Regions from separate parts of the Bradyrhizobium sp. CAR08 genome, predicted to be linked through region 1. Evidence: riboswitches for the same ligand, from Rfam matches in the RefSeq annotation. Region 1 holds a riboswitch; the other holds the start of a gene.
The links. Region 1 has a riboswitch for S-adenosylmethionine ahead of ACIPUD_RS22260 (O-succinylhomoserine sulfhydrylase). Riboswitches for the same ligand answer to the same signal wherever they lie in the genome.
Positions count from the first base shown of each region.

Region 1 (15,901 bases):
ACCCACAACATGCAACAGGCGGCGCGCGTCTCCGACAAGACCGCCTTCATGTATCTCGGCGAGCTGATAGAGTTCGACGACACCAGCAAGATCTTCACGTCGCCGTCAGATCGGCGCACGCAGGATTACATCACCGGCCGGTTCGGCTAGGAGACGCGACATGGGTTCTGAACATACCGCAAAGGCTTTCGACACCGACCTCCAGGAACTCACTCGCCTGGTCGCCGAGATGGGCGGCATCGCCGAGCGCATGATCGTCGAGTCCGTCGACGCGCTGATCCGCCGCGACGTCCCGCTCGGCCAGCGCGTCGTCGCCATCGACACCGAGCTCGACGCGCTGCAGAAGCGCATCGAGGAGCGTGCGGTGCTCACCATCGCCCGCCGCCAGCCGATGGCGGTCGATCTGCGCGAGATCGTCGGCGCCATGCGCGTCGCGACCGATCTCGAGCGCATCGGCGACCTCGCCAAGAACATGGGCAAGCGCGTCGCGGCGCTGGAGACGGACTTCCATCCGCTCAAGCTGTTCCGCGGCCTCGAGCACATGACCGACCTCGTGCAGCAGCAGGTCAAGTCGGTGCTGGACGCCTATGCCGCGCATGATCTGCCGGCGGCGATGGCGGTCTGGAAGGGCGACGAGGAGGTCGACGCCATCTGCACCTCGCTGTTCCGCGAGCTCCTCACCTACATGATGGAGGATCCGCGCAACATCTCGTTCTGCATCCATCTGATGTTCTGCGCCAAGAACATCGAGCGGATCGGCGACCACGCCACCAACATCGCCGAGACCGTGTTCTACATGATCGAGGGCCAGGCCATCACCGACAAGCGGCCGAAGGGCGACATGACGACCTTCGCCAACACGGTACCGAACACCTGAAGACTTAGGGAGCGACGACCCGATGGGCGCACGCATTATGGTGGTTGAGGACGAGGAAGCCCTGACCGAGCTTCTCCGCTACAACCTCGAAGGCGACGGCTATGACGTCGAGACGGTGATGCGCGGCGACGACGCCGACACCCGCCTCAAGGAGCACATCCCCGATCTGATCGTGCTCGACTGGATGCTGCCGGGCCTGTCAGGCATCGAATTGTGCCGGCGGCTTCGCACCCGTCCCGAGACCAAGCAGCTCCCGATCATCATGCTCACCGCGCGCGGCGAGGAGAGCGAGCGGGTGCGGGGTCTTGCGACCGGCGCCGACGATTACATCGTCAAGCCGTTCTCGGTGCCGGAGCTGCTGGCGCGCGTGAAAGGCCTGCTGCGGCGCGCAAGCCCGGAGCGGCTCGCGACGGTGCTTGCTTTTGGCGACATCGAGCTCGACCGCGACAAGCGCCGCGTGGCGCGCTCGGGCCGGCCGATCGATCTCGGTCCGACCGAATATCGCCTGCTGGAGTTCTTCCTGGAGCATCCGGGGCGCGTGTTCTCGCGCGAGCAACTGCTCGACAGCGTCTGGGGTCGCGACATCTATATCGACGAGCGCACCGTCGACGTGCATATCGGCCGCCTGCGCAAGCTGCTCAATCTCGGCCGCGAGCAGGACCCGATCCGCACCGTCCGCGGCGCCGGCTACGCGCTGGATGATCGGTTTGCCAAGGCGGAGCAGGTGTAGGGTTGCAGGCTTGTTTGTTGGCGAGTTGTCCCTGCATTCTCAGCCGTCGTCCCGGACAAGCGAGCGAAGCGAGCGCTGATCCGGGCCCATAACCACCGAACGTGGTTTGGCGAAGACTCGGAGTGACCCCTTCCGCACGATTATTGCGTGCTCGGAGTATGGGTCCCGGCCCCCCGTGCGCAATTGCGCACTAGGCCGGGACGACGCTGAAATTGTTGAATCGTCTTCGCGCGACGACTTGCCGTGATTACCGCGGACCCGGCTTCACCGGTGCGCGGCGCCGATCCGACGCCGGCTGGTACGCAACGCGCGAGTGCTGGGCGCAATAGGGCAGTCCGGACAGCGCCCTTCCACCGCAGAAGAAGAAGTCCGGGCTCGAGGGATCGCCGACCGGCCAGTGGCAGGTCGCCTCGTTCAATTCCAGCAGCGACAGCCGCTGGCTCATCGGCACCACGTTGTCATAGGTGACCGGATCCGGCTCAGCCTCCACCTCGAAGGCCTGCGCCAGCGCGGTGTTGCCGCGCGAGATCGGGCGGCTCACCCGCATCATGTGCTGCGCGGGGCGCGCCTTGCGCGGCCGCGGCGCTGCCGATGATGGGCTCTTGGCGCGGCCCGAAAGGCCGAGCCTGTGCACTTTGCCGATCACGGCATTGCGGGTCACATTGCCGAGCTCCGCCGCGATCTGGCTGGCCGAAAGTCCGGCCTCCCAGAGCTTTTTCAGCTGCTCGACGCGATCATCGGACCAGGTCAAAACCGTCATTGCACCCTTTCCCTCGCTGCGCGCCAGCCATCCTGGGGCCTCGCAGCGAATGCCTAAGCCTTCAAAAACCCGTGCCGCCAGAATCCCTTAAGGCTCGCCGGGCGCGTCTTGAACGCCCGAACGTTTACGCCGGTACATAAGGACTTAAAGATCAGAACCACTGCACGAGATGTCGTATCTGACAATCCAAACGCTACAATATGGCGTGACTCCCGCGCAAGAGTCCGCCGACTCGCTTCCACATGTTCCGTGGCCAAATCCCGCAAAATCGGCACCGCAAGACTACGGATTCAGCGTTTCGCGAGGCTTTCCGGGCGGCATTGACACCCGTTTCACCAGGCCTAAGATAGTCGCACGTGCCGCCCTCAAGAGGCGGCACGTTTCGTTTTCCGGGCCGGTCGATGGTGCGTTGCGCAATGCACGCTCACTCCGTCCGCAACATTCAAGTGACCATCATGACTAACAGCGCAGCGCCGCATTTGCTCCCCGTTTTCGCCAGGTCCGACCTTGGTTTCGAGCGTGGCGAAGGCTGCTGGCTGATCGCGACCAATGGCGAGCGCTATCTCGATTTCACCTCCGGGGTGGCGGTGAATGCGCTCGGCCATGCCCATCCGGCGCTGGTCGCGGCGTTGCAGGAGCAGGCCACCAAGCTCTGGCACATGTCGAATCTGTTCCAGAGCCCGGACGGCGAAAAGCTCGCCGCGCGCCTGTGCAATGAAAGTTTCGCGGATTTCGTGTTCTTCTGCAATTCCGGCGCCGAAGCGCTGGAATGCGTGATCAAGGTCGTGCGCCGTTATCACGCCGCAAAGGGTCATCCCGACCGCTATCGCATGATCACCTTCGAAGGCGCCTTCCATGGCCGCACGCTGGCGACGCTGGCCGCAACGGGATCGGCAAAATATCTCGAAGGTTTCGGCCCTCCGATGGAGGGCTTCGACCAGGTTGCGCATGGCGATCTCGATGCCGTGAAAAAGGCAATCGGTCCGCAGACCGCCGGCATCCTGATCGAGCCGATCCAGGGCGAGGGCGGTGTGCGTTCGGCAACGCCCGCCTTCCTGAGGGCGTTGCGCCAGCTCTGCGACGAGAAGGGTCTGTTGCTCGCCTTCGACGAGGTGCAGACCGGCATGGGCCGCACCGGCGATCTGTTCGCGTACCGCCGCCTTGGCGTCGAACCCGACGTGATGTCGCTGGCCAAGGCGCTCGGCGGCGGCTTCCCGATCGGCGCCTGCCTTGCGACCGCGGAAGCGGCGTCCGGCATGACGCCGGGCTCGCACGGCTCGACCTTCGGGGGCAATCCGCTCGCGATCGCGGCTGCGAACGCCGTGCTCGACGTCATGCTCAAGCCCGGCTTCTTCGACCACGTGCAGAGGATGTCGCTGCTGCTCAAGCAGAAGCTCGCCTCCGTGATCGACCGACACGGCGATGTCGTCAGCGAAGTGCGCGGCGAGGGCCTCCTGATCGGCATCAAGGCCGTGGTGCCCTCCGGCGATCTCGTTGCAGCCTTGCGCGACCAAAAGCTGCTCACCGTCGGTGCCGGCGACAATGTCGTGCGTTTCCTGCCGCCTTTGATCGTCACCGAAGCCGAGATCGAGGACAGCGTCGGGCGGCTCGAGCGCGCCTGCACCGCGTTGTCCGGCAACAAGCGGGCGGCAAGCTGATGAGCAAGTCGCCCGATAAAACACCGAAGCACTTCCTCGATATCAACGAGCTGCCGCTGTCGGAGCTCAAGCGCATGCTCGCTGCGTCCTCCGCGATGAAGGCGAAGCAGAAGGCGCATCAGCCGGTCAGGCCGCTCGAAGGCAAGACCCTGGCGATGATCTTCGAGCGCCCCTCGACGCGGACGCGGGTGTCTTTCGACGTCGCCATGCGCCAGCTCGGCGGCGAGCCCATCATGCTCACCGGCGCCGAAATGCAGCTCGGCCGCGGCGAGACCATCGCCGACACCGCGCGCGTGCTGTCGCGCTATGTCGACGCCATCATGATCCGCATTCTCAATCACGATGCGCTGCTGGAGCTTGCGGCAAACGCCACCGTGCCCGTCATCAACGGCCTGACGCGCCGCTCGCATCCCTGCCAGGTGATGGCGGACCTCATGACCTACGAGGAACATCGCGGCCCGATCGAGGGCAAGACCGTGGCCTGGACCGGCGACGACAACAACGTGCTCGCCTCCTGGGCGCACGCCGCCGAGCGCTTCAAGTTCCAGCTCAATGTCGCGACGCCTCCGGAGCTCGCGCCGAAAAAGGCGATGCGCGACTTCATCAAGGCGACGGGCGCGCCGATCATGCTCGGCACGGATGCCGAAGCCGCCGTGCGCGGCGCCGATTGTGTCGTGACCGACACCTGGGTGTCGATGGGCGACAAGGAAGGCGAGCACCGCCACAACGTGCTCAAGCCCTATCAGGTCAATGCGCAGCTGATGTCGCTTGCCAAGCCGGATGCGCTGTTCATGCACTGCCTGCCCGCCCATCGGGGCGAGGAGGTCACCGACGAGGTGATCGACGGTCCACAATCCGTCGTGTTCGACGAGGCCGAAAACCGCCTGCACGCGCAGAAGGGCATTCTGGCCTGGTGCTTCGACGCGGTGAAGTAATCCGGGCCGGTATCCGCCGTGCCGGCGAAGTAGGTCTTCATCGTCGTCCTGGCTTTCGCCAGGACGACGCTGAATTTGCCCTGCTTGCGTACGATCCGTTCTGCATTCCGGACCCCAGCCCTCACCCCCTTCCAATTCCGCCTTCCGACCCCAGATAAAGCGCCATGGTTTCCCAATCCCCTGATATGAAAACCGGGCCTGAAGGCCCGGTTCGCGCGCCATCCGCGGTTCCGATCGATGACGCCGTGCTGCCTTACGAGGTCGACGCGCTCGATGTGCGCGGTCGGCTGGTGCGGCTTGGTCCGGCGCTCGACGAAATCCTGACCAAGCACGATTATCCCGCGCCGGTCGGCAAGCTGCTCGGCGAGGCCATCGTGCTGACCACGCTGCTTGGCTCCTCGCTGAAGTTCGAGGGCCGCTTCATTCTCCAGGCCCAGACCGACGGTCCGGTGTCGTTCCTGGTCGTGGACTATCAGGCGCCGGATCGCCTGCGCGCCTATGCGCGCTACGACGCCGCGCGCCTCGGCGAGGCCAAAGATACTGGCACGCATTCCGGCGCGCTGCTGGGCCACGGTCATCTCGCCATGACCATCGACCAAGGCCCCGACATGAGCCGCTACCAGGGCCTGGTCGCGCTCGACGGCGGCAGCCTCGAAGACGCCGCTCACGAATATTTCCTGCGCTCCGAGCAGATCCCGACACGCGTGCGTCTCGCTGTCGGCGAGGAATGGCGTTCGAACGACGGCGGCAAGCATCGCTGGCGTGCTGGCGGCATGCTGATGCAGTTCCTGCCGAAGGCGCCCGAGCGTGCGCGGCAGGCCGATCTGCATCCCGGCGATGCGCCCGAAGGCGTCGAAGTGCACGCCGTCGCTGAAGACGATGCCTGGGTCGAGGCACGCTCGCTGATCGAGACCGTCGAAGACGTTGAGCTGATCGATCCGGAGCTGTCCGGGGAGCGGCTGCTCTACCGCCTGTTCCACGAGCGCGGCGTGCGCGTGTTCAATCCGCTGCCCTTGAAGGCGCAATGCTCCTGCTCGCGCGATGCGGTGGCATCGATGCTAAAGAGCTTTTCGTCTGACGACCGTGCCGCGATGGTCAAGGACGACAAGGTCGTCGTGACCTGCGAGTTCTGCAGCTCGGTGTACGAGTTCACGCCGGATGAAGCAGGCGTGGAAGACGCGTAAGGCGTTAGCCTGCAGGTGCGATAGGGTCGGCCAAAGCGGAGCGCGCCCACCATCTCCTGCCCTAATTCAACACCCGCTTGTTGTCCGGGCTGTCCAGCGAGAACGTGGGCACGTCGATCTCGAAGCGTTCGCCGGTCGCGCTGACCATCTGGTAGCGGCCGGTCATGAAGCCCGAGGCGGTCGTGAGCGGCACGCCCGAGGTGTATTCGAAGCGTTCGCCAGGCGCGAGCGTCGGCTGCTCGCCGACGACGCCCTCGCCCTTCACCTCCTGCTGCCGGCCGGTGGCATCGGTGATGATCCAGTGCCGCGTCTTGAGCTGCACGGTCTCGTCGCCGGAATTGGTGATGACGACGGTGTAGGCCCAGAAATAACGGGAGCGGTCGGCCGACGACTGCTCCGGAACAAAGTTCGGCTCGACGGTCACTTCGATCTGGCGGGTCACGGCGCGGTACATGATTGCCATCATACCGAAAACCGCTCCGGAACCAAACGCCGGAGACGCCTTGGCGACATCGTCCCGCCAGAATTCGCAGGGAAGTACACGTCCAAATGGGCTTGCAAATGTACTTGCTTGTGATCCGGTCGCTTTGCGAGATGACGGCCGGACCGGTACACTCCTTGCCACGTCGCGATTTGCGGAAGGGTTTTTAGGCCCCCGATGACCATTGCCGACCAAGTGACGGGATCGACGATCGCGGGAACCGCTAAACCTGTGGAGGTCAAATCCGCGGGAGCGAAGCGGCGCGCGGCCGCGCCGGCCATTTCGCTGCCCGCCATCGGCGAGCGCGAGCTCCGGCTCGACCTATTCCGCGGCCTTGCGCTGTGGCTGATCTTCATCGACCATTTGCCGCCGAGCCTTCTGACCTGGTTCACGATCCGCAATTACGGCTTCAGCGACGCCACCGAGATCTTCATCTTCATCTCCGGCTATACCGCCGCCTTCGTCTACGGTCGGGCGATGCTGGAGTCCGGCATCGTCGTCGCCACCGCGCGCATCCTGCGGCGCGTCTGGCAGATCTATGTCGCCCACGTCTTCCTGTTCACGATCTTCCTTGCCGAAATCTCCTACGTCGCGACCAGGTTCGAGAACCCGCTCTACACCGAAGAGATGGGCATCATGGATTTCCTCAAGCAGCCCGACGTCACGATCGTGCAGGCGCTGCTGCTGCGCTTCCGTCCGGTCAACATGGACGTGCTGCCGCTCTACATCGTGCTGATGCTGGCGCTGCCCTTGATCCTGTGGCTGATGAAGTGGCGCCCTGACGTGACGCTCGGCCTCTCGGTCGCGCTCTACGCGGTGACCTGGGAATACGACCTCTATCTGTCGGCCTATCCGAACGGCTTCTGGGCCTTCAATCCCTTCGCCTGGCAATTGCTGTTCGTGTTCGGGGCATGGTGCGCGCTCGGGGGTGCCCGACGCATGTCGCACATTCTGGCTTCGCGGGTGACGATGTGGATCGCGATCGCCTATCTGGTTGCGGCATTCTACGTGACGCTGACCTGGTATGTGCCGCAGCTCTCCCACTTCATGCCGAAGCGGCTCGAGCAGTGGATGTATCCGATCGACAAGGCCGACCTTGACGTGCTGCGCTTCACGCATTTCCTGGCGCTGGCCGCGCTCACCGTGCGCGTCCTGCCCCGGGACTGGCCGGGCCTGAAATCGCCCTGGCTGCGGCCGCTGATCCTGTGCGGCTCGCATTCCCTGGAGATATTCTGTCTCGGCGTCTTCCTCGCCTTTGCCGGCCATTTCATCCTGGCCGAAGTCTCGGGCGGCCCGGTCATGCATGCGCTAATAAGTCTCTCCGGAATCCTGATCATGTGGGCCATGGCCTGGCTGATTTCGTGGTACAAGCGGGTGGCTGACAAGAGCGGTTCGAAAACCAAAAGCGCCGTCGGCAGCGCCGATATGGCGGGAGGGGGCTGATGAAGGCGAAGGTTTTCCTGAGCCTGATCCTGCTGTGCGGTGGTCTCGCCGCGCCTCCGGCGCGCGCGGACGATGCTGCGCCGGCTGCTTCAGCCGCGCCCGCAGCCTGTGAAGTGCCGTCCTATCTGCTCACCAGCGAAAGCCAGCTTCCCAAGGTCGCCGATGCCGTGAAGGCCGGCAAGCCGCTCGAAATCCTGGTCATCGGCAGTCGCTCGACCACGATTCCGGCTTCCGAGGACGCCTCTTATCCGGCGCGGATGCAGGCCATCCTGAAGGACAAGCTGCCGCCGTCCGAGATTGTGCACGTCTCCGTAGAAATACAGAGCAAGAAAACGGCCGAGGAGGCGGCTGCCAGCTTCGTTAAGCTGATGGAAGCAAAAACGCCTACTTTGGTCATCTGGCAGACCGGGACTGTCGATGCTATCCGAGCCATCGATCCCGATGATTTTCGTGGCGCGGTGACCGAAGGGGTTGTTGCGTTGCAAAAGGCAGGGGCTGACGTCGTCTTGATGAATTTGCAATACAGTCCGCGTACCGAAACCATGATCTCGGTGCCGCCATACCTCGACAATATGCGGGTGGTGGCGCAGGAGCACGATATTCCGCTGTTCGATCGGTTCGCGATCATGCGGCAGTGGAATGATCAGGGCCAGTTCGACCTATTCAGCCCGTCGCGCGGCCCCGAGTTGGCGAAGCAGGTCCATGATTGCCTTGGCCGGGCGTTGGCACAGTTCCTGATCGACGCTGCCCATCTGGAGCCGGCCCAGCAGCAAAATTGAGGTCTAGCGTTAATGAGTTCTCTCCGCCCTTTTTGCCTGACGGCATGGCTGGCTGTGCCCGCAGCAGCGGTGCTGCTGTTGCTGAGTCCGGCCTCGCAGTCCCACGCGCAGACGCAGGCCGCGCAGGCAACACCGGCCCCGCAGCAGTCGGCTGATCCGGCTCCCGCTTCACCGTCCCAGACCACCGTCGCAGCGACGTCCCCCGACCAGCGCGGCATCACGGCGCGCGCCATCGACAAGGTGAAGCAGGTCGCGAAATCCGCCGGCGACATCTTTAGCCGCGTGCCCTGCCTGTCGCCGAAGGGCGGCTCGAAGGCGATGGGCTCGCTGCCGCATGTCGCGGGCAAGCTCGTCGCCGGCCAGCCCGTCGTCATCGTCGCGTTCGGCTCGTCGTCGACCGCGGGATTCGGCGCGAGCTCGCCGGAGTTCAACTATCCCAATCGCCTTGCCGCGCAGCTGCACCGGCACTATCCGACCGCCGACATCACCGTCGTCAATGCCGGCGTCGGCGGCGAGGATGCGCCCGAGATGATGAAGCGTCTCCAGAAAGAGGTGATCGACGTGCATCCGGATCTGGTGATCTGGCAGGTCGGCACCAATGCCGTGCTGCGCAATCTCGATCCTGGCGAGACCGCCAAACTGGTCGAGGACGGCATCGCTCGCATCCAGGCCACCGGCGGCACCGACATCGTGCTGGTCGATCCGCAATATTCGCCCGCGGTCAACCAGCGCGCCGAGAGCGCCGGCAAGATGGTGAAGCTGCTCGGCAAGGTCGCCGAGCTCCGTCACGTCGGTATCTTCCCGCGCTTCGAGGTGATGCGCGACTGGCACGAGAAGCAATCCCTTCCGGTCGAGAGTTTCGTGATCGCGGACGGACTGCACATGAACGATTGGGGCTATGCCTGCTTCGCCCAGCTCCTCGGCGACGACATCATCCGCTCCGTCGGCCAGATCAAGCTCGGCGTGAACGTGCCCGCGGACGTGCGGACCTATCGGCCGATGTAGCTGCTGCAGGGTGGGCAAAGGCGCGCTCTTCGCGCCGTGCCCACCATCCAGCGGCACTGTGATCGTGAATGGTGGCACGCTTGCTTTGCCCACCCTACGATGTCGAATGCGTGGCTACGCCTTCTCCAGCGCCGCGGTCAGATCCTCGATCAGATCGTCCGCGTGCTCGAGGCCTGCCGAGAAGCGGATGAATCCTTCGCTGATGCCGAGCGCGGCGCGGTCCTCCGGCTTCAAACGCTGATGCGTCGTGGTCGCGGGATGGGTGACGAGGCTCTTGGCGTCGCCGAGATTGTTCGAGATCTTGGCGAGCTTGAGCTCGTTGAGCACGCGGAACGCCTCCTGCTTGCCGCCCTTGACCTCGAGGCCGACCAGCGTCGAGCCGCCGCGCATCTGCTTCTTCACCAATGCAGCCTGCGGATGATCGGCGCGGCCGGGAAACACCAGCCGCGAAATCTTCGGATGGCTCGCCAGCACGTCCGCGATGCGCGCCGCCGTCTCGGTCTGCGCGCGCACGCGCACGGCGAGCGTCTCCAGCCCCTTGAGCAGGACCCAGGCGTTGAACGGCGAGATCGACGGGCCGGTCTGGCGCATGAAATTGTGGATGTGCTCGGCGATGAACGCTTCCGAGGACAGGATGATGCCGCCGAGACAGCGGCCCTGGCCGTCGATGTGCTTGGTCGCGGAATAGACCACGACGTCGGCGCCGAGCGCGAGCGGGCTCTGCCAGATCGGGGTGGCGAACACGTTGTCGACGACGAGCCGCGCGCCGCCACTATGCGCGATCTCGGCAATGCCGGGAATGTCGAGCACGTCGAGCGTCGGATTGGTCGGGCTCTCCAGGAAGAACGTCTTGGTGTTCGGCTTCATGGCGCGCTGCCACTGGTCGAGATCGAGGCCGTCGACCAGCGTGGTCTCGATGCCGTAGCGCGGCAGTAAATCCTGCACGACGTAGAGACACGAGCCGAACAGCGCGCGCGAGGCCACGACGTGATCGCCGGCCTTGAGCGGCGCCAGGATCGCGGTCGTCACCGCGGCCATGCCGGTCGCGGCCGAACGTGCCGCTTCGGCGCCTTCGAGCTCGATCATGCGGCGCTCGAACATCGAGATGGTCGGATTGGAGTAGCGTGAATAGATGAAGCCGGGGTCCTCGCCCTTGAACCGCGCCTCGCACTCCTCAGCGCTGTTGTAGACGTAGCCCTGGGTCAGGAACAGCGACTCCGACGTCTCGCCATATTGCGAGCGTAAGGTGCCGGAATGAACCAGGCGAGTTTCGGGACGGTAGTGGGCGGTTGGCGCCGGGGACTTCGACATAGGACCTCCTGAAGTGACCATCGAGAATGGTCACAAAAAAACCGGCCTGGAATATCTCCACGGGCCGGGATCACAGAGGTCCCCGGCCTGTTTAGCGACTTATTTAACGTGGCTGCAAGCCGGCCGGCTCAAATCACCACGGGATAAGTCATGCTCATATTCCGCAATGCCCTTTCCGTCAAGACGTCCATCGGATAGCCGTAAAACGCTCATATTTCCCGCATGTCGGGATGTGTTTGATCCCTGATGAGGACCCCGGGTTGACGTTCACGGTCGCCGCCGACGCCAATGGTATCCTGCCCGACCGCATGATCGCGGCGATGGCGGAGGGCGGTCTCATCCTGCCCGCTTACGACTTCGTCGAAAGCCAGATCCAGCCGGCGAGCCTCGATTTGCGTCTTGGCGATATCGCCTATCGCGTTCGCGCCAGCTTCCTGCCCGGTCCCGGCGCCACGGTCGCCGAGCGCATCGACGAGTTGAAGCTGCACGAGTTCAGCCTCGCCGACGGCGCGGTGCTGGAGACCAACTGCGTCTACATCGTGCCGCTGCTTGAAAGCCTCGCGCTGCCGCCGGAAATCGTCGCGGCCGCCAACCCGAAGAGCTCGACCGGCCGGCTCGACGTCTTCACCCGCGTGATCGCCGACGGCACCCGCCGCTTCGACATGATCGGTGCCGGCTATCACGGCCCGCTCTATGCCGAGATCAGCCCGAAGACGTTTCCGGTGCTGGTCAGCGAGGGCTCGCGCCTGAGCCAGGTGCGCTTCCGCACCGGCGATGCCATCCTCAACATCGACGACCTCGAGGCGCTGCACGCGACCGAGCGTCTCGTCGATATCGACGATGCCGACCTCACCGGCGGCGTCGCCGTCTCTGTTGATCTCTCCGGCGAGAAGAGCGGCGGCTTCGTCGGCTACCGCGCCAAGCGCCACACCGGCGTCATCGACGTCGATCGCCGCGCCGGCTATTCCGTCGAGGACTTCTGGGAGCCGATCTCGGCCCGTCCCGACGGCAGCCTGATCCTCGATCCCGGCGAGTTCTATATCCTCGCGTCGAAAGAGGCGGTGCAGGTGCCGCCCGATTACGCCGCGGAGATGGTGCCATTCGATCCGCTGGTCGGTGAGTTCCGCGTGCACTACGCCGGATTCTTCGATCCCGGCTTTGGCTATGCCGGCGCCGGCGGGTTGGGGTCGCGCGCCGTGCTCGAAGTGCGCTCGCGCGAGGTGCCGTTCATCCTCGAGCACGGCCAGATCGTCGGCCGCCTCGTCTACGAGAAGATGCTGGCCCGCCCCGACGCCATGTACGGCCAGCGCATCGGCTCGAACTACCAGGCGCAGGGCCTGAAGCTGAGCAAGCATTTCCGGGTGTAGGGATAGCCTCACCTTCCGCTGTCATGCCTCGGCTTGACCGGGGCATCCAGTACGCCGTAGCCTATTGGTTCGATCACATCCGCCTCTGGAATACTGGATCGCCCGATCAAGTCGGGCGATGACACCGAATCTGTGTCAAGATGGGAAGTGAATCCGGGCTACGTCCGAGGTGGCGAAATGACAGATCAATCCGAACTCGACGCAAGAATCCTCGACGACGTCGCCGACGCGCTGATCTATTCGGATCGCTCCGGCACGATCATGCGCTGGAACCGCGCATCGTCCGCACTGTTCGGCTTCTCGGCGGACGAAGCGCTGGGCCAGAATCTCGACCTGATCATTCCCGAACATCTGCGCGCCGCGCACTGGAAAGGTTTTGAGGCCGCGCTTGCCAGCGGCGCGATGAAGCTTGCGGGCAAGCCGACACTGACCCGCGCGCTGCACAAGGACGGACGCAAGCTCTACATCGAGATGACCTTTGCGCTGGTGCGGGACGCCGCTGGAGTGGTGCAAGGATCGGTGGCGATGGCACGCGACGTCACCGAGCGCGTCGAGCGCGAGCGTGCCGCCAAAGCCTCGCAAACTAAGCCTGCGCAAAATTCGTGATGCGGAATTGGCGCGCCGGCGTGCAGGGCTCCCTGCGTGCGGCTCAACTTGTCCGTCACCGGATGCAGTGACACACTCGATCAGAACAACGATCGGGAGCGAACATGACCGCACCAGACCCCGCGCAGGAAGCTCAATGGAAACGCTGGCGCGCGGTTGCCGATCTCTATCACGCCTACTTCACCGGTCTGATCCTCACCGTGGTCACGCGTCGCGGCACGGCAGATGCTGCGGAGTTCGTCTTTCGCGTGTTCCGCCGCCAGCAGCAGGAGCGCTTCCTGCCGGGGCTGGAGAAGCTCGGGCTGAGCCATCTGCCGCCCGCCGTGGCAGCCGCGCAATATCACTATCTCTCGAACTGGATCGGCGGCGTGCACGTCGAATACATGTATGAGAGCGACCGCAAAGCCTGGATCCGCTATCCGCCGCCGCGCTGGATCTGGAAAGGCACTGCCATCTGCGGCGTGCCGGGCGAAGTCTCGCGCGCGATGCTGCGCGGCTGGCACGCCAACAACGGCGTGGCGCTCGGCGATACCAGATTGGGGTTCGTCTGCACCAAGCAGAGCGTCGACGGCCAGGACGGGCTCGAAGGCTACTATTATCAACATGACCAGCCCCTCGAGCTCGACCAGCGCCTCGTGTTCGCGCGGCACCTCGAAGCCCCGCTGTTCGATGCAGCCGCGGCTCCGGCGTTGCCGGTCGCAAGCTGGCCAAGGCCGAGACTGGAAAAAGCCTATCGCAACTACGCCATGGAATATGTGCGCACCGCCGCGCCCGTGATGGTGCAGCTGTTCGGTCCGGAGGATGCGGGCTATCTTCTGCACCTCACGGGCAAGCTGATCGGGATGCAATATTTCGATGAGGTCGCTGCGGCGCTGTCGATGGGTCGCGGCGGTGCGAGCGAATTCGCGACGTTCCTCAAAGCGCTGTTTGTCGCGCAGGACGATGCGGCTGAGACGACGCAATCCGAGGGCACGTTCGAAATCCGTCAGCAGAGCTGGAGGTTGATGGAAGACGTCGCCGATAACCACCCCGCTTGCGCCAAGGTGCTGGCGGGGTTGTTCGAGGGGCTTGCGGCCGGGTGCGGCCGGCACATCGGCGTGCACCTGTCCGCGACACCGAGCGGCCGTCCGCCATTGCTCTGGCGCATCTGGTAAACGACGGCGTCACCGCGCTGCCGCAGGGCACGCCTGCACCTAGCGCAGGAGGAATCGCTGCGCGTCGTGCTAACAAGCCTCTTGTTGCGCCCTGGGCGCGAACCAATTCATTGGCACACCCAAGCATTGCTGCGCCGGAAATGGCGCTTTGCCCGGAGAGGACATGTCAGACATCGCCGAAATCCCGGTCGATGAACAAGAGCGTCCGCTGCCGCCGCCTCCGCGCCCCGTGAGGAGCGCGCTGATGGACGGGCCGATCCTGCGCACGCTGCTCGGGCTGGCCTGGCCCAACGTGGTCGCGCTCTCAGCCGGCACTTGCACGGTAATTGCGGAGACCTCCTATATCGGACGGCTCGGCGTGGAAGCGCTGGCCGCGATGGCGCTGGTGTTTCCGACAGTGATCCTGACCATGACCATGTCAGGCGGTGCGATGGGCGGCGCGGTGGCCTCCGCCATCGCGCGCGCGCTCGGCGCGGGCGATCGCGAGCGTGCCGGGACGCTCGCCGCGCACGCGCTGCTGATCGGCATCAGCTTCGGCCTCGTCTTCATGCTGGGCATGCTGATCTTCGGGCCCAAGGTGCTTGAGATGCTCGGCGGCCGCGGCGACGTGCTGACGCATGCGATCGCCTACACCCAGGTGTTTTTCGGCGGCGCCGTGCTGCCCTGGCTGCTCAACACCATGGCCGGCGTCCTGCGCGGCACCGGCAACATGAAGCTGCCGTCGCTGTTGATCCTCAATTCCGCGGCCTGGCAGATCGTGCTCGGTGGCACGCTTGGCCTCGGCCTCGGTCCGGTGCCGCAATTCGGCATGCGCGGCGTCGCCGCCGGCGCGCTGATTGCCTATTGCATGAATATCGGCGTGATGGGCTGGTACCTGTTCTCCGGCCGCGCCCGCGTGACGCCGAAGCTGCGCGGACTTCGCATCCAATGGGCGATGTTTTTCGACATCCTCAAAGTGGGCGCCATCGCCTGCTTCTCGCCGCTGCAATCGGTGCTGACGATCTCGATCTTCACTCACATGCTTGCGAAATTCGGCACCGCGATCCTGGCCGGCTACGGCATCGGTGCGCGGCTGGAATTCCTGCTGACCTCGATCGCGTTCTCGTTCGGCATCGCCTCGGTGCCGATGATCGGCATGGCGGTCGGCGCCGGCCGCATCGCCCGCGCCCGGCGCATCGCCTGGATCGCAGCGGCGAGCGCCTTCGTCGCCGTCGGTGCACCGGCGTGCCTGGTTGCGGCCTTCCCCGATCTCTGGGTCAACATCTTCACCGACAGCGCGATCGTGCGCGCTACCAGCCATGAATATTTGTCGACGGTCGCGCCGTTCTACGCCTTCATCGGCCTCGCCTCGACGATGTATTTCTCGTCGCAGGGCGCTGCGAAGGTGATCGGCCCGGTGCTGGCGCAGACCGCGCGGCTGATCTACATCTCGGCTGTCGGCTGGTGGCTGTCGACGCATGATGCCACCGCGCAAAGCTTCTTCTGGCTGGCGGCGAGCTCGATGGTCCTGCTCGGCCTGCTCTCGTGCTCCAGCGTGGTGCTGACACGCTGGGGACCGCGCCAAACCAAACCTGCGATCAGGCCGGCTCTGTCGGCCGCCGCGGACTAGCG
Region 1 covers NZ_JBIXJX010000010.1:217,004-232,904, reverse strand. Annotated here, with positions in the region: gene pstB (phosphate ABC transporter ATP-binding protein PstB) at 1-150, shown strand, start outside; gene phoU (phosphate signaling complex protein PhoU) at 161-877, shown strand; gene phoB (phosphate regulon transcriptional regulator PhoB) at 900-1,607, shown strand; gene ACIPUD_RS22300 (GcrA family cell cycle regulator) at 1,855-2,367, opposite strand; gene ACIPUD_RS22295 (aspartate aminotransferase family protein) at 2,823-4,025, shown strand; gene argF (ornithine carbamoyltransferase) at 4,025-4,960, shown strand; gene ACIPUD_RS22285 (Hsp33 family molecular chaperone) at 5,125-6,144, shown strand; gene apaG (Co2+/Mg2+ efflux protein ApaG) at 6,206-6,598, opposite strand; gene ACIPUD_RS22275 (OpgC domain-containing protein) at 6,803-8,068, shown strand; gene ACIPUD_RS22270 (SGNH/GDSL hydrolase family protein) at 8,068-8,847, shown strand; gene ACIPUD_RS22265 (SGNH/GDSL hydrolase family protein) at 8,860-9,852, shown strand; gene ACIPUD_RS22260 (O-succinylhomoserine sulfhydrylase) at 9,967-11,163, opposite strand; SAM riboswitch at 11,234-11,313, opposite strand; gene ACIPUD_RS22255 (2'-deoxycytidine 5'-triphosphate deaminase) at 11,394-12,530, shown strand; gene ACIPUD_RS22250 (PAS domain-containing protein) at 12,708-13,136, shown strand; gene ACIPUD_RS22245 (hypothetical protein) at 13,241-14,290, shown strand; gene ACIPUD_RS22240 (MATE family efflux transporter) at 14,454-15,899, shown strand; gene ACIPUD_RS22235 (hypothetical protein) at 15,896-15,901, opposite strand, start outside.

Region 2 (15,901 bases), on a different contig from region 1:
GAAGTCGCGCAGGCCCTCGACGACGAGGCGGTTGGCCTCCTCGGTGCCGATGGTCATGCGCAGCGAATGCGGCAGGCCGTAGTTCTTCAAGCCGCGCAGCACCAGCCCGCGCTTGGTGAGGAAGGCGTCGGCTGCGTCCGAGGTCTTGCCCTCGGTCGGGAAGTGGATCAGCACGAAATTGGCGACGCTCGGCGTCACCTTCAGCCCGAGCTTGCCGATCTCCTCGGCGAGCCAGTTGCGCCAGGTCTCGGTGAACTGCTTCGACATGGCCTGGTGCGCTGTGTCCTCGATCGCGGCAACGGCGGCGTACATGGCCGGCGTCGACACGTTGAAGGGACCCCGGATGCGGTTGACCGCGTCGATGATGTGCTCGGGGCCGAACATCCAGCCGATGCGCAGCGCCGCAAGACCATGGATCTTGGAGAAGGTGTGGGTCACCACCGTGTTTTCGGTGGTCGCGACCAGCTCGATCCCCATCTCGTAATCGTTGCGCGAGACGTAGTCGCAATAGGCTGCGTCCAGCACCAGCAGCACGTGCGAGGGCAGGCCGGCGCGCAGGCGCTTGACCTCGTCGAACGGCACATAGGTGCCGGTCGGATTGTTGGGGTTGGCGAGCCAGACCAGCTTTGTCTTCGGCGTCACCGCCTTGAGGATGGCGTCGACATCGCAGGTGAGGTTCTTCTCGGCCGCGATGACATTCTTCGCGCCGACCGCCATGGTCGCGATCGGATAGACTAGAAAGCCGTGCGTGGTCGAGATCGCCTCGTCACCGTGGCTGAGATAGGTGTGGGCGAGCAGGTTGAGGATCTCGTCCGAGCCGGCGCCGCAGATGATGCGGTTGGGATCGAGCCCGAAGGTGCGCCCGATTGCTTCGCGCAGCACGCGCGAGGTTCCTTCCGGATAGTCTTCCAGATGATCCGCCACCTGCTTGAACGCCTCGCGCGCCTTCGGCGAGGGCCCGAACGGCGTCTCGTTGGCCGAGAGCTTGAACACCTTGCGGCCGGGCTCTGCCACCGGGGTCTTGCCGGGCGTATAGGGCGCAATATCGAGAATGCCGGGATTCGGCACGGGGCGGGACATCTTCAACTCCGGACTGGCTTAAGCGGTTCGCGACTTACGATTTCGACCCGGTCGGGGGCACCGTATAGCGCGTTGCGTGGCTGCCGACGAGGGCCGTGGAGCGCACCGAGGCCCCCGCTTCGATCAGGGCAGCCTTGATCTTGTCGATGCTGCTTGTCGCGGTGACCGAGACCAGCAGCGCGGCGCCGTCGAAGGCGGTGTCGGGCACCGCCACGATCTCGGCGAGCGGCGACAGGGCGCGCGCGACCTCCGCATTCCACCCAGAGACGCCTACGCTGAAGGTCTCGACCTCCGTCACCAGCGCGCTGTCGGCGACGCGCGAGACCGCGAACACGGGCAACGCCGCCGGATGGTCGGCGCGCTCGACGAAGGGCAGCCGCGCGATGATCTTTGGCGCGCCAGCTTCTTCCAGCGACAGCCACCACGGCGTGCGGCTCGAGGTCGCCGAGACCAGCGCCAGATCGCCCTTGGACTTCGCGACGGCCTCGACCGCCGCCTGCGCGCTGAAATGCGCGACGTAAGGCACGGTGAAGCCGAAATGGAATCGCGCGGAATCGCGCATGGCCGGCTCGCTCGCCGAGATGTCGGCGTGGACCGAGAACGGGGCCTGGACATAGGTGAAGGTCGCGATGATGACGCGCCAGATGCTCTCGACCGTGTCGAGCGGCAGGATGCCGCGATGACGCTGCACGAGGTCGCGCATCATGGAGGCCTCGCGTGCCGGGCGGAACGCCGAGCCGACCTCCTGGGTCTGCTTCACCTGGATCAGGCGGTCGATGATGTCGCCGCGTTGCATCAGCAGGCGATGCATGCCTTCGTCGATCGCGTCGATCTCCTTACGCAATTCCTGGAGTGATGGTGGCGCGGGCGGACGTTGGGACATGTCTGACAGGTGCTGCTGAGAGGCGTTCCAATGCGGATCAGTCGAGCCGTCACCGCTGTGATGGATATCCTGATTAGGCAGTCGGGGCTGCGAAAGCAAAGAGAAATGCAAAGAGAAATCGGGCCCTTTCCGCCCGTGGCGCGACAGGCGAATTTGGCTGATCCGGGCCGTGACTTGACGAAAACCGTCCAAGACGGTAGTTTTTACCCGTTCCGTGGTCATTTGAGCCGGCCGGCTTGCAGCCACGTTAAAAAACTCGCTAAACAGGCCGGGGACGCTTTCGATCCCGGCCGAACCTATCGTTCAGGCCGGGTTTTTCATGGCCTGATGTCAATGCGGTCACTTCTACGATCGCAAACGAGGTCGATGGTCAGATGGTTGGCGTCCAGTCCATTCCGAGTCCCGCGATCACCGCCGACGAGCGGTCGCACGAGGTGGATCATCCGAGTTCGCACGTCGCGCAGTTCGGCTCGGAGCAGCCGCTGCGGCTCGACTGCGGGGTCGATCTCAGCCCGTTCCAGATCGCCTACCAGACCTACGGCGAGCTGAATGCCGATCGCTCCAACGCGATCCTGATCTGCCATGCGCTGACCGGCGACCAGCACGTCGCCAACGTGCACCCTGTCACCGGCAAGCCCGGCTGGTGGGAGACCTTGGTCGGCCCCGGCCGGCCGCTCGATCCCAACGAATATTTTATCATCTGCTCCAACGTGATCGGCGGCTGCATGGGCTCGACCGGCCCGGCCTCGATCAATCCCGCGACCGGCAAGGTTTGGGGGCTCGATTTCCCCGTCATCACCATCCCCGACATGGTGCGCGCGCAGGCGATGCTGATCGACCGGCTCGGCATCGACACGCTGTTCGCGGTCGTCGGCGGCTCGATGGGCGGCATGCAAGTGCTGCAATGGACTGCGGCGTATCCGAGTCGCGTGTTCTCCGCGCTGGCGATTGCCTGCTCGACACGACACTCGGCGCAGAACATCGCGTTCCACGAGCTTGGCCGCCAGGCGGTGATGGCCGACCCCGACTGGCACCATGGCGGCTATGCCGATCGAGGCATCCATCCGCATCGTGGCCTCGCTGTCGCCCGGATGGCGGCGCACATCACCTATCTCTCCGACGCCGCGCTGCATCGAAAATTCGGGCGGCGCATGCAGGACCGCGAGCTGCCGACTTTCTCTTTTGACGCCGACTTCCAGGTTGAGTCCTATCTGCGCTACCAGGGCTCGTCCTTCGTCGAGCGCTTCGACGCCAACTCCTATCTCTATCTGACCCGCGCGATGGACTATTTCGACATCGCCGCCGACCACGGCGGTGTGCTGGCGAAGGCGTTCGCGGGAATCCAGACCCGCTTCTGCGTGGTCTCCTTCACCAGCGACTGGCTGTTCCCGACCTCGGAATCGCGCGCGCTGGTGCACGCGCTGAATGCGTCGAGCGCGCGGGTGTCGTTCGCCGAAATCGAGACCGATCGCGGTCACGACGCCTTCCTGCTCGACGTGCCCGAATTCCTTGATATCTCCCGCGCCTTCCTGCAATCGGCAGGCAAGGCGCGCGGGCTCACCGCCAATAATGCTTAAGGACGGCTAGTCATGTCTGTACAGGAAGCGTTGCCGCTGGGCGGCCTTGCGACCGGGCAGCCCGGTGATTTTCGCGCGGACCATGTGCTGGTGGCCAACATGGTCAAGCCGGGCTCGAAGGTGCTCGACGTCGGCTGCGGCGAGGGCGACCTGCTCCAACTGCTGGAAACCCGCGGCGTCGACGGCCGCGGCATCGAGCTGTCGCGCGAGGGCGTCAACCGCTGCGTCGCCAAGGGTCTTGCGGTGGTGCAGGGCGATGCCGACACCGACCTCGTGAATTATCCGGATGACGCCTTCGACTACGTGATCCTGTCGCAGACGTTGCAGGCGACGCGGCAGCCGAAAGTGGTGCTGGAGAATTTGCTGCGCATCGGCCGCCGCGCCATCGTGTCGTTCCCGAATTTCGGCTTCTGGAAGATGCGGCTCCAGCTCCTGATCGGCGGCCACATGCCGCGCACGGAGAACCTGCCGGCAAGCTGGTATGACACCGCCAACATCCATTTCTGCACCATCAAGGATTTCGTCGAGCTCTGCGACGCGATCGACGTCAAGATGGAACGTGCCGAGGCGCTCGACCTCTACGGCCGTCCGCTGCGGCTGCGGATGCCCTGGTGGGTGTGGAATCTGTTCGGCGAGCAGGGCGTGTTTCTGCTGACGCGGGGCGGCAGGAAGTAGGCCGGCCCGTTACCCCATCTACGCGACCCAGTACCTGGTGACGCCTTCGCGCTAATGCGCCGCCAGTGACCTCGGGTCGCGCACCGGCCATCTTCCCGCTTCCACCAGCGTGACGAACCGTTCCACCGTTTCGTTGAACAGCGCTGGCTCTTCGAGATTGAGGACGTGGCCGGACTTTGGAAACATGGCGAGCCCTGCCGCCGGCAGATGCTTCTTCAGGAACAGGCTTGCGCCCACGCACGGATCGTCCTCGTCGCCGCAGATGATGAGTGCCGGCGTCGTGGCCGCTCTGATCGCGTCCGTCATCGTAAAGATCGAGGGACGGCCGGCCTGGAAGCCGCGCATCGTCCGCGCTGATCCCTTGGCGTCGTGCCGCGCCAGGGCGGCATAAAAATCGGCGTGACCGCGCGGGTCCTTCACCAGGAAGGGAATCCGGCTCGGCGCCTCGCGCGTGACTTTTGCGACTTCGGCTGAGCCGAGCATCTCGAATTGCTCCGCGTTGGCGCGGCACTGCTGGCGCCAAGCGTCGAGGTTCTCGATCTCCGAGCCCGAGCCGACGCCGGCGAGCGTCATCGACAGCGCACGTTGGGGCGCGTTGAGCCCGATCTGGAGCGACGAATAGGCGCCCATCGAGAGGCCGACGAAGTGCGCGCGATCGATCTTCAGATGATCGAGCACCGCGAGCGCATCGGTGTAGAAATGCGTGTAGCCGTAGACCTCGCCATCAGGCACGTCCGATGGCGTGTAGCCGCGTGCGGAATAGGTGATGCAGCGATGGCCGCGCGAGAAGTAGCGCATCTGCGGCTCCCAATTGGTGTAGTCGGCCGCGAATTCGTGCAGAAAAATAATCGGCGTGCCCGTGCCCGCTTCTTCGAAATAGAGTCGACAATTGTCCTTCGTGAGGGCGTGAGGCATCCGGTTTTCTCCCTGAGGTGGCTGCGGCTTTGGAATGCCGTCCTGCGGTCAGCGCATACGATGGTAGCACTTATTAATCATCGTCCAGATTCTTAGGGGCCGCGTCTTGTTCTCGCCACATCAGGATACTGATACAGCCCGCGGATGTCGGCCACCGCACGGGCCGACGGGGAAGTGGGGTGTCAACGAAGGATGAAGAATGTTCGAGTTGTTTGCGTCTCGCCTGTCGCGCTGTGTCGTTGCGCTGGCTGTTTTCTTCGCGGCGTTCGCCGCCTTCACTTCTCCGGCGTCAGCACGACCTCATCGTCATAGCGCAGAGCGGCACGCTTACGCGCATCACGCCAGCAGACATCATCATTACCGGCATGCACGCGGCTCGCGCTTCGAGCGCGGCGCGGCGCAATTGCAGGCGAACGGCTTCGGCAACACCTTCGCCAGCTATGATCCGAACGCCAATAGCGGCGGCATCGCCATAAGCGGCAGCGCTGGAATGGCTATGAGCGGCAGTGGTGGAATGGCCATGAGCGGCAACGCTGGAATGGTTACCAGCGGTGAGATGACCACGCGCGCCAGCCGTCGAATTATGAGGCGTGGAGGTGGGATAGCCACTAACGCGAATGACGGCGGCATGGCCAATAGCGCGACGAGCGGCGGCGGCTTCGGCGGTGGGTCGGGCCTCGTGTCCGAGGCACGCCGCTATGTCGGCGGCAATCCGACCGGTCGCGGTAGCCTGTGGTGCGCGCGCTTCATGAACATGGTGCTCGAAAAGACCGGTCATCGTGGCACCGGCTCCGACATGGCGAATTCGTTCGCGCATTACGGCACGCGCGTGTCCGGTCCGCAGGTCGGCGCCATCGCAGTGATGTCGCGTGGTGGCCGGGGCGGTCATGTCGGCATCATCACCGGTGTCGACGCGCAGGGCAATCCGATCATGATCTCCGGCAACAACGGCAACCGCGTTCGCGAAGCACCGGTCTCGCGCGGCCGGATCTATGCGTATGTGATGCCGAACTGACGGCCGTCATTGCGAGGAGCGAAGCGACGAAGCAATCCAGACTGTCTCCGCGGGCGCATTCCTGGATTGCTTCGCTTCGCTCGCAATGGCGGAGCGGGGCCAGCGCGCAGCGTCACACCAGCTTCGGCTGTTCCAATGCAACCGCGTCGCCCACGCCGATGTCGCCTTCAGCGATCACCTCGGCATAGATGCCGCAGTCCATGTGGCCGAGATTGCTCGAGAGCGTGGCGGGGATTTCGAGATCGCGCTTGGCGGTATCAGGGTCGACATTGGTGGCCGGGCAGCGCTTGATGCGCTTGACCACTTGCAGCCGGGCCTGTCCGATCGCGAGCGTCTGGCCGACGAGGTCGAGCTCGGACCAGGCCGGCCAGCCCTTCACGTAGAGATTGGCGCGGAAGCGTAGCGGGTGGACGGCGGCGCCGCCGAGCATGGTCTCGAGCGCGCGGACGCTGTCGAGATTGATGATGGACACGACCTTGCGGGCGACGTCTGAAAAGCTGTGGTCGCGGCCGGACAGGATCTTGGGCGGGCCCTTCAGCTCCGGCTGAAAATTTTCCCTGAAATAGTCCTCGATGGCGGCGCGCCCGGCGGCGGTCTCGAGATCGCCGCTGGCGACGATCTGGCCGTCCTTGCGGATGGTCAGGCAATTGGTCGCGTCCTCGAACCGGCTGTCGAGCGAAGCTAGCCGCTCATTCCGCGCCAGCATCAGGAACTGGATCTTCGGCTTCCACTGCGGTGCTTCCGGATCGAAGCCGCTCGGGCCGTTCTCGATGGCGTAGCGGCGGTCGGCGGGCAGGGTCTGGCCGGCTCGCAGGGAGACGCGGGGCAGGGCCTCCGGCGTCAGGCCCTTGATCGGGTAGCGGTAGAGCCCGGTGATCTCGGCGGTCTGGCTGATTGTCATTGCGCTGGGTGTCATGCCGCTACTTAGGGGATTCGGCCCACCGGCGCCAAGCGGGCGGATCCGCGCACGAAATTGTGAACTCGCCTCTTCCGGTCCGAGGCCTCGCTTCCCACATCTGGGTCAGGCCGGCGCCAGCGCCGGCTGATAACGACCGTTGCCGGTTGAGAAACGTCAATGCGGTAATCGGAAACCCAATGAAGATGCCGTTTGGAGTGCCTTTGAGGGCTCCAGGGGCAGGCCGAGGGAAAGACCACGAAATGAACATCGAAAAATATACCGAACGCTCCAGAGGCTTCGTCCAGTCCGCGCAGTCGCTTGCGGTGCGCGAAGGGCACCAGCAGTTTTCGACCCTGCACGTCCTGAAGGTGCTGCTGGACGACAATGAAGGCCTCGCTGCCGGCCTGATCGACCGCGCCGGCGGCAATTCCCGCGCAATCCTGAAGGCGACCGAGGACGCCCTGAACAAGGTGCCGAAGGTCTCTGGCGGCGGAGCCGGCCAGATCTATCTGGCGCCCGAACTCGCGCGCACCTTCGACGCCGCCGAAAAGGCTGGCGAGAAGGCCGGCGACAGCTTTGTCACCGTCGAGCGGCTGCTGCTCGGCCTGGCGCTGGAGAAGACCAGCGAGGCGGGCGCGATCCTGGCCAAGGGCGGCGTCACCCCGCAAAACCTCAACGCGGCGATCGAAGCGCTGCGCAAGGGCCGAACGGCGGACTCCGCCACGGCCGAGAACGCGTATGACGCGCTGAAGAAATATGCCCGCGACCTCACTCAGGCGGCGCGCGACGGCAAGCTCGACCCGGTCATCGGCCGCGACGAGGAGATCCGCCGCACGATCCAGGTGCTGTCGCGCCGGACCAAGAACAATCCCGTCCTGATCGGCGAACCCGGCGTCGGCAAGACCGCCATCGCCGAGGGCTTGGCGCTGCGCATCGTCAACGGTGACGTGCCGGAGAGCCTGAAGGACAAGAAGCTGCTGTCGCTCGACCTCGGCTCGCTGATTGCAGGTGCAAAATATCGCGGCGAGTTCGAGGAGCGGCTGAAGGCCGTGCTGCAGGAGGTGACCGGGAGCGATGGTAATTTCGTCCTGTTCATCGACGAGATGCACACGCTGATCGGCGCTGGTAAGGGCGATGGCGCGATGGACGCGTCCAACCTGCTCAAGCCTGCGCTCGCCCGCGGCGAGCTGCACTGCATCGGCGCCACCACGCTCGACGAGTACCAGAAGCACGTCGAAAAGGACGCGGCGCTGGCGCGGCGTTTCCAGCCGATCTTCGTCAGCGAGCCCTCGGTCGAGGATACGATCTCCATTCTGCGCGGGCTGAAGGACAAATACGAGCAGCACCACGGCGTGCGGATCACCGATTCCGCGCTGGTCGCCGCCACGACCCTGTCCAACCGCTACATCACCGACCGCTTCCTGCCGGACAAGGCCATCGACCTCATGGACGAGGCGGCCGCGCGGCTCAAGATGCAGGTCGATTCCAAGCCGGAAGAGCTGGATTCGATGGATCGGGAAATCATCCGGCTGAAGATCGAACAGGAAGCGTTGAAGAAAGAAAGCGATGCCGGGTCGAAGAGCCGCCTGCAGACGCTGGAGAAGGAGCTGGCCGATCTCGAGGAGAAGTCCGCGGCGCTCACCGCACGCTGGAGCGCGGAGAAGAACAAGCTCTCCGACGCTCAGAAACTGAAGGCCGAGCTCGACGGCTTGCGGGTTGAACTTGCCAACGCACAACGGCGCGGTGAATTCCAAAAGGCCGGCGAGCTGGCCTATGGCCGGATCCCCGAATTGGAAAAGCAGCTTGCGGAGATCGAGGCCAAGGAGAACTCCGGCGAGATGATGGAGGAGGCGGTCACCGCCAACCACATCGCGCAGGTGGTCTCGCGCTGGACCGGCGTGCCCGTCGACAAGATGCTCGAAGGCGAGAAAGACAAGCTCCTGCGGATGGAGGACTCGCTCGGCAAGCGCGTCGTTGGCCAGGCCGAGGCCGTGCGTGCGGTCGCGACCGCCGTGCGCCGTTCGCGCGCGGGGCTGCAGGACCCGAACCGGCCGACCGGCTCGTTCATGTTCCTCGGGCCCACCGGCGTCGGCAAGACCGAGCTGACGAAAGCGCTCGCCGAGTATCTGTTCAACGACGAGACCGCGATGGTCCGCCTCGACATGTCCGAGTACATGGAGAAGCACTCGGTCTCGCGGCTGATCGGCGCGCCTCCGGGCTATGTCGGTTATGACGAGGGCGGTGCGCTCACCGAAGCGGTGCGGCGCCGGCCCTACCAGGTCGTGCTGTTCGACGAGATCGAGAAGGCGCATCCCGACGTGTTCAACGTGCTGTTGCAGGTGCTCGACGACGGTCGCCTCACCGACGGCCAGGGCCGCACCGTCGACTTCCGCAACACGCTGATCATCATGACCTCGAACCTCGGTTCGGAGTTTCTGGTGAACCAGCCGGAGGGCGAGGATACCTCGGCCGTGCGCGAGCAGGTGATGGGCATGGTGCGGGCGCACTTCAGGCCAGAGTTCTTGAACCGCGTCGATGAGATCATCCTGTTCCATCGCTTGCAGAGGAGCGAGATGGGCCGGATCGTCGAGATCCAGTTCGCACGGCTGCAAAAGCTTTTGATCGATCGCAAGATCGTGCTGACGCTCGACGCTGCGGGCCGCGACTGGCTCGCCGCCAAGGGCTGGGATCCCGCCTACGGCGCACGGCCGCTGAAGCGCGTGATCCAGCGTCACGTCCAGGATCCGCTCGCCGAGATGATCCTGGCCGGCGACGTCAAGGACGGCGACAACGTTGCGATCTCCTCCGAAGGCAACGTGCTGACCTTCAACGGCAAGGCGCCGCAGACCGCGGAGATCGCCCAGTTCGAGGCGCCGGTGTCGAAGCGGAAGCTGAACTGATCGTCGGCATTCGAAGCCTGAAGCAACAAGCCGCCCCGGAGATGTCAACCTCTCCGGGGCGGTTTGTTTTGCGGGTTGTTGGCGAACTTACTGCGGCGACCTATTTCTTCGTGAGCTTGTAGATCGCGTTCTCGATGTCAGAAGAGAAATAGATCGTGCCGGATTCCCCGATGCCGACGCCTGTCGGAATGTGCGTCGGCAGTCCTCCGGGTGCACCCACGAGGCCGATTGGAAGATTGGCCGCGATCTCGGTAACCGTGCCGGTCTCCGGCACGATTTCGATCAACCGTTTGGCGCCGACCTCCGCTACGATCAGCTTGCCGTCTCTGGCGCGGGCGATGCCTTCGGGCATTTTCAGGTCCTTGGCGACGACTGTCTTTTCGCCGTTGCTCTCGATCATCGAGATCACGCCGGAAAAGGCTTCGGTGAGATAGACCTCGCCACGCGATCCAGCGACGAGCCCGACCGGGCCCTCGAGGCCGCCGATCAGTGTGGTGCGATCCTTGCCGTGCTCGCCGCTGACGCGGACCAGCGATTTGGTGCCGAACTCGGCCACCAGGATGCTGCCGTCCGCGAGCACGAGCGCGTCGTGCGGCGCCTTGAAGCCGTGCAGCATGTCGCGGGTGGCCCCGGTCTTGCCGTCGATCACCTGCACCGTGCCGGTGAACCAGCTCGATAGGACCACATCGTTGCCCTTCGCCGTTGCGCTCATCGGATATTCGAGCGTGACGCCGGCGGCGTGCATGCGCGCCTTCTCGGTGACCTCGCCGGTCGCGCCGTCCACCGTGCGATAGGCGAACACGTCGGCGACGTGGATCGTATCCTTGCCGTTCTCTGACGTGACGCCGATGCCGCCGGGCAAGGCGAGCTTGCCGATGATCACCTGCCGCGCCTGGCCGGTCGCCGGATCGACCTCCTGGATGCCGTTATCGGCCATGTTGGAGACGTAGATTCGGTCCTTGTCGTCGATCGCGAGATTGTCCAGCGACGGCTTCAATTGTGCGACCATGGTCTTGGCGCCCGACTTGGGATCGACCCGAACGAGCTGGCCGAGCGCGGTGTCGACTACCCAGAGATCGCCCTTGGAATCGAAGTTCACCGCGGCCGGGACCTTGAAGCCGTCCGCGACGACGGTCAGCTCGGCCTTGTCGACGTCGACCTTTGCGACCTGTCCCTTGAACCAGAGCGGACCGTAGAGCTTGTCGTCGGGACCGAACTCGAAGCCGTTGAGGCCGCCCATCTTCTCCATGATCTGGCGCGGCGGTTTGACGCCCTCGACGTCGATCTCATAGAGCGTGTCGCCGAGGAAGACGGTGGTGGCGTACAGCCTGCCGTCCTTGCGGAAGGCGAGCGAGTTGATGCCGGGAAGGCCTGAAGCGAGTTTCTTGATCGGGCCGTCGCCCTTGCGCGAATAAAGATCGCCGGCCAGGAATCCGGTCCAGGCCATGGTGCCGTCGGGGGCGAATGCGATGTCGTCGGCCATTCCGATCGGGGCGGGGATTGCAACCTTCGCGCTACCGCCGGGGATGTCGACCTCGTAGAGCGCCGCGCCCGCGACGCTGCCGGCAAACAGATGGCCGGCCTTGTCGATCGCAAGCCCGTGCACGCCGTGGAACGCCGAGCCCGGAACGAGCTTGGTGACCTCCCAGTTTTCGGCCGAAACACTGGTAGCGGAGACGACCGCAGCGACGAAGGCTGCGCAGGCGAGCCTGTTCTTCATGGCGAGACCTCCCGTTTTTTGGAAAGTATTCGCTCCTCATGCCGCTTTGGCAAACGAAACTTGACGTTGTGATGCGGCCAAGCCGGGCCCCGCGCGACGTCGTCAAATCCGGATCGTGCTTGAATATGTCCGGCCGATCTCGGCCCGGTTCGCCGGCTTTACCTGTTGGTGACCTGCAACGGACCGCCGGTGGCGTCCGACATCCGGGCGATGGCACCGGCGCGGCCGCTCATCATGCCGTCGAGCCGGTCGCGCTCCTTCTCGAAGCCGGCCAGCATCGGGCCTTCCAACGAGCGGCCGCGCGGCAGTTTCACACGCAGCGGATCGACGAAGCGGCCGTTGACCAGGATTTCGTAGTGGACGTGCGGGCCGGTCGACGCGCCGGTCGAACCGACGAAGCCGATCACCTGGCCCTGCCGCACCTTCTTGCCGGGCTCCATGCCCTTGGCGAAGGCCGACATATGGCCATAAGCGGTCTCGTAGCCGTTGTTGTGCTTGATGCGGATGTATTTGCCGTAGCCGCCCTCGGGGCCGGCCTTCTCGATCACGCCATTGCCGGAGGCGAAGATCGGCGTGCCGTAGGAGGTGGCCCAGTCGACGCCGGTATGCATCTTCACATAGCCGAGGATGGGGTGACGGCGGCCGCCGAAGCCGGAGCGCATGATGGCGTTGTTGACGGGCTTGCGCACCAGGAACTTCTTCGCGCTCTTGCCGGTCTCGTCATAGTAATCGACGACGCCGTCATCGGGGCTCTGGTAGCGGTAGTATTTCTTGGTCTCGCCGCCGAGCGTCAGCGAAGCGAACAGCACGTCGTTCTTTTCGCTCGCGGTCACGCCTTCGTCTTCGCCGGCGTAGAACACGTCGAATGAATCGCCCGGCGCCACCTTGCGCTGGAAATCGACGTCGTAGGAATAGATCTTGATCATGTCGTCGATGACGGGCATCGGCACTTTGTTGCGCATCGCGGTCTCGTAGATGCTCTGGTAGAGCCGCACGCCCGTGCCGTCATCATCGTCATCGTCGTCGCTGTTGGCGTTCGCCGCCGCGTCGGCGACGGTGTTCATGCTGGAGACGTCGACCGCGACGTATTTGCCGAGATCGGACAGCGCCGCGATCGCCTCGACCATGGTCTCGTTGGCGATGACGACGCGGTAGGGCTGCAGGCGGGCGCCGGGGCTTGCGGGCGCCATCAGGATCCGCAGCTTCTCGCCTTCCTTCAGGCCGCCGTCGCGGCCGCGCGGCCCAAGCGTCGCGGTGATCGCCTTGATCTCCTCGGCCGTGGCGCCGAGATCGCGCAGCACGCCGGCGACGCTGTCGCCCTTCTTGACCACGTGGACGCGTTCGCCGTTGGGATTTCCGCCGGTGATCTGCTCTTTGGTCTTCGGCAGCAGCGTGACGTTTTCCGGCACCACGCGCGTCTCGAAGCCGGCATAGGGATCGGACGGCGACACTTCGGTGGCGTAGGCGCTTCTGATATCGGACGGGCCGGTCGCGCCGGAGACGTCGGCCGCAGCATTGGAGAGCGCGGCGTAGCGCACCCCGCCATTGCCGCGCCAGTTGGCGGCATCGCGGACCCGCATCAGGATGTCGTCGAGCGCCACCACTGCGGAAATCTTGGCTTTCGGCAGCACCTGGGAGAGGTCCTTGGTGACGAACGAGACCTCGGCGTCGGGTTCGACGGCTTCCGGATTGTTGGGATCCTCGGATGCCGCCTTCGGATCGGATCCGACATCTGTGAGAAGGCGCTGGGCGTTGAATGGCGGGATCTTCGCCGACAGATCGCTCGTCGTCATCGACAGATTGCCGGCAATCCGGATGAAGGGACGCACCCGCATCACGTCGCGGTTGCCGACGCGGGCGACGGTCGAGACGCGCACGATGTTGCGCGAGGCCGTGGATTCGCTCGGCGGCGGCAGGCGGTCGCTCTTGTGCAGCGTGGCGGTGCGGTCGGCTGCGCCGAATGCGCCGCGCAGCGCGCCTTCGACGCGCTCCGGCACCTTGGCGAAGGTCATCTCGCCGTCGAGCGAAGCGAAAACGGCGCCGCCGATCAGGGCTGCGCCGCAAAGTCCGGTTAGAATCGTCCCGCTGAACCATTGCACCGAGACGCGGCGGCGATCGATGACGGCGGCTTCCGAACCATCGACGGACAGCGGCGGCTCGTGGCCGAGATCGATGATCCCGGTCTCACGCCCGTAAGCGCCGCGTGACGTCCTATGGTTCAACCCAAGTCCCCCAATCAACGATCCGAGAGCCCGATTTCGAGCAGCCCCGTTTCGAGCAACCCTGTTTCGAGCCCCTCCTTGAGCCGCCCTCTTCGGGGCGTCTCTGGAAAAGGCAAGCCGCATAGGCGTCCGCGGTCAGAAGGCCCAGATGTCGGACCGGCCGAATTTACGAACAGCTAAGCGGAAAAAGATCTCTCGATGTGTCTCGAATGTCTGAAGAAGGCCGCTTCATCGTATGATCGCCTTCCTCTGACCCCACACAAACCGCCGGCAGCCCCCACTGGCATCCCTGCGATTCAAGCTTTGTCTGTACCAGAACGCCGGGGGATTGTGGCTCAAGTACGGCGCCTAATATGGAAAAGTTTCCCGAACGGCCGGGCGTCAGGGGCCTTCCAGGGACGAGCGATCCAAGTCGCGTCCAAGTCGCCTCATGCCGCCTCCGGAGCCCTCTCGAGCCCAAACTTTTTTTGAGTTTTTTCTCCGCGCTGGCGCGATCCAGCCGCTCAGCGACTTTCTAACCTGCTGTAATCGCGTGGATTTTTCGAACAATCCACCGTGCGACGATTTTCTGACAATGGTCGTTGACAACCCCGATGGGTGGGGCCTATAACCCGACCACTGAGCGCGGCGCCGCCGGGTCACTGACCAAGGCGAGCGAACGCGCCACTGATGCTCCTCACCTTGTTGAGTGACACAACAGTCGACGTAAGTCGATTGGAGTTCATCCATCGTCGGTAAGGGTGTCGGAACCCTTCCTCTCTGGAAGGTTGGGACCTCCTGGTCCCGGGCTGTTTGACAAGTGAAGATGAAGAAAGAGAAACGTGGACGGCGGAGTCCTTGCGCCTCTCGGATACTGAAGAGCTTCGGCTTTTGAGTTCTGAGAGGGGACGAAAGACTTCGGCGGTACACGTTTTAAGGTTACACCATCGTTGCCAGCGATGTGAATCGCGGGCAGCTCATCGACTTCGATCGATGAAAAATGGTGGGACCTCGTCAAAACGTTGTGATCAGCCGGTTCAAAGTTCAAGTCCAACTTGAGAGTTTGATCCTGGCTCAGAGCGAACGCTGGCGGCAGGCTTAACACATGCAAGTCGAGCGGGCGTAGCAATACGTCAGCGGCAGACGGGTGAGTAACGCGTGGGAACATACCTTTTGGTTCGGAACAACACAGGGAAACTTGTGCTAATACCGGATAAGCCCTTACGGGGAAAGATTTATCGCCGAAAGATTGGCCCGCGTCTGATTAGCTAGTTGGTGAGGTAATGGCTCACCAAGGCGACGATCAGTAGCTGGTCTGAGAGGATGATCAGCCACATTGGGACTGAGACACGGCCCAAACTCCTACGGGAGGCAGCAGTGGGGAATATTGGACAATGGGCGCAAGCCTGATCCAGCCATGCCGCGTGAGTGATGAAGGCCCTAGGGTTGTAAAGCTCTTTTGTGCGGGAAGATAATGACGGTACCGCAAGAATAAGCCCCGGCTAACTTCGTGCCAGCAGCCGCGGTAATACGAAGGGGGCTAGCGTTGCTCGGAATCACTGGGCGTAAAGGGTGCGTAGGCGGGTCTTTAAGTCAGGGGTGAAATCCTGGAGCTCAACTCCAGAACTGCCTTTGATACTGAGGATCTTGAGTTCGGGAGAGGTGAGTGGAACTGCGAGTGTAGAGGTGAAATTCGTAGATATTCGCAAGAACACCAGTGGCGAAGGCGGCTCACTGGCCCGATACTGACGCTGAGGCACGAAAGCGTGGGGAGCAAACAGGATTAGATACCCTGGTAGTCCACGCCGTAAACGATGAATGCCAGCCGTTAGTGGGTTTACTCACTAGTGGCGCAGCTAACGCTTTAAGCATTCCGCCTGGGGAGTACGGTCGCAAGATTAAAACTCAAAGGAATTGACGGGGGCCCGCACAAGCGGTGGAGCATGTGGTTTAATTCGACGCAACGCGCAGAACCTTACCAGCCCTTGACATGTCCAGGACCGGTCGCAGAGATGTGACCTTCTCTTCGGAGCCTGG
Region 2 covers NZ_JBIXJX010000005.1:136,106-152,006, forward strand. Annotated here, with positions in the region: gene hisC (histidinol-phosphate transaminase) at 1-1,080, opposite strand, end outside; gene ACIPUD_RS13040 (chorismate mutase) at 1,115-1,963, opposite strand; SAM riboswitch at 2,168-2,247, shown strand; gene metX (homoserine O-acetyltransferase MetX) at 2,338-3,540, shown strand; gene metW (methionine biosynthesis protein MetW) at 3,553-4,215, shown strand; gene ACIPUD_RS13055 (alpha/beta fold hydrolase) at 4,267-5,130, opposite strand; gene ACIPUD_RS13060 (TIGR02594 family protein) at 5,330-6,145, shown strand; gene ACIPUD_RS13065 (MOSC domain-containing protein) at 6,258-7,046, opposite strand; gene clpB (ATP-dependent chaperone ClpB) at 7,304-9,943, shown strand; gene ACIPUD_RS13075 (SMP-30/gluconolactonase/LRE family protein) at 10,044-11,663, opposite strand; gene ACIPUD_RS13080 (M23 family metallopeptidase) at 11,822-13,885, opposite strand; rRNA gene ACIPUD_RS13085 (16S ribosomal RNA) at 14,916-15,901, shown strand, end outside.
Region 2: it holds a riboswitch for S-adenosylmethionine, as region 1 does, so the genes downstream of both, metX (homoserine O-acetyltransferase MetX) here and ACIPUD_RS22260 (O-succinylhomoserine sulfhydrylase) in region 1, are expected to answer to the same signal.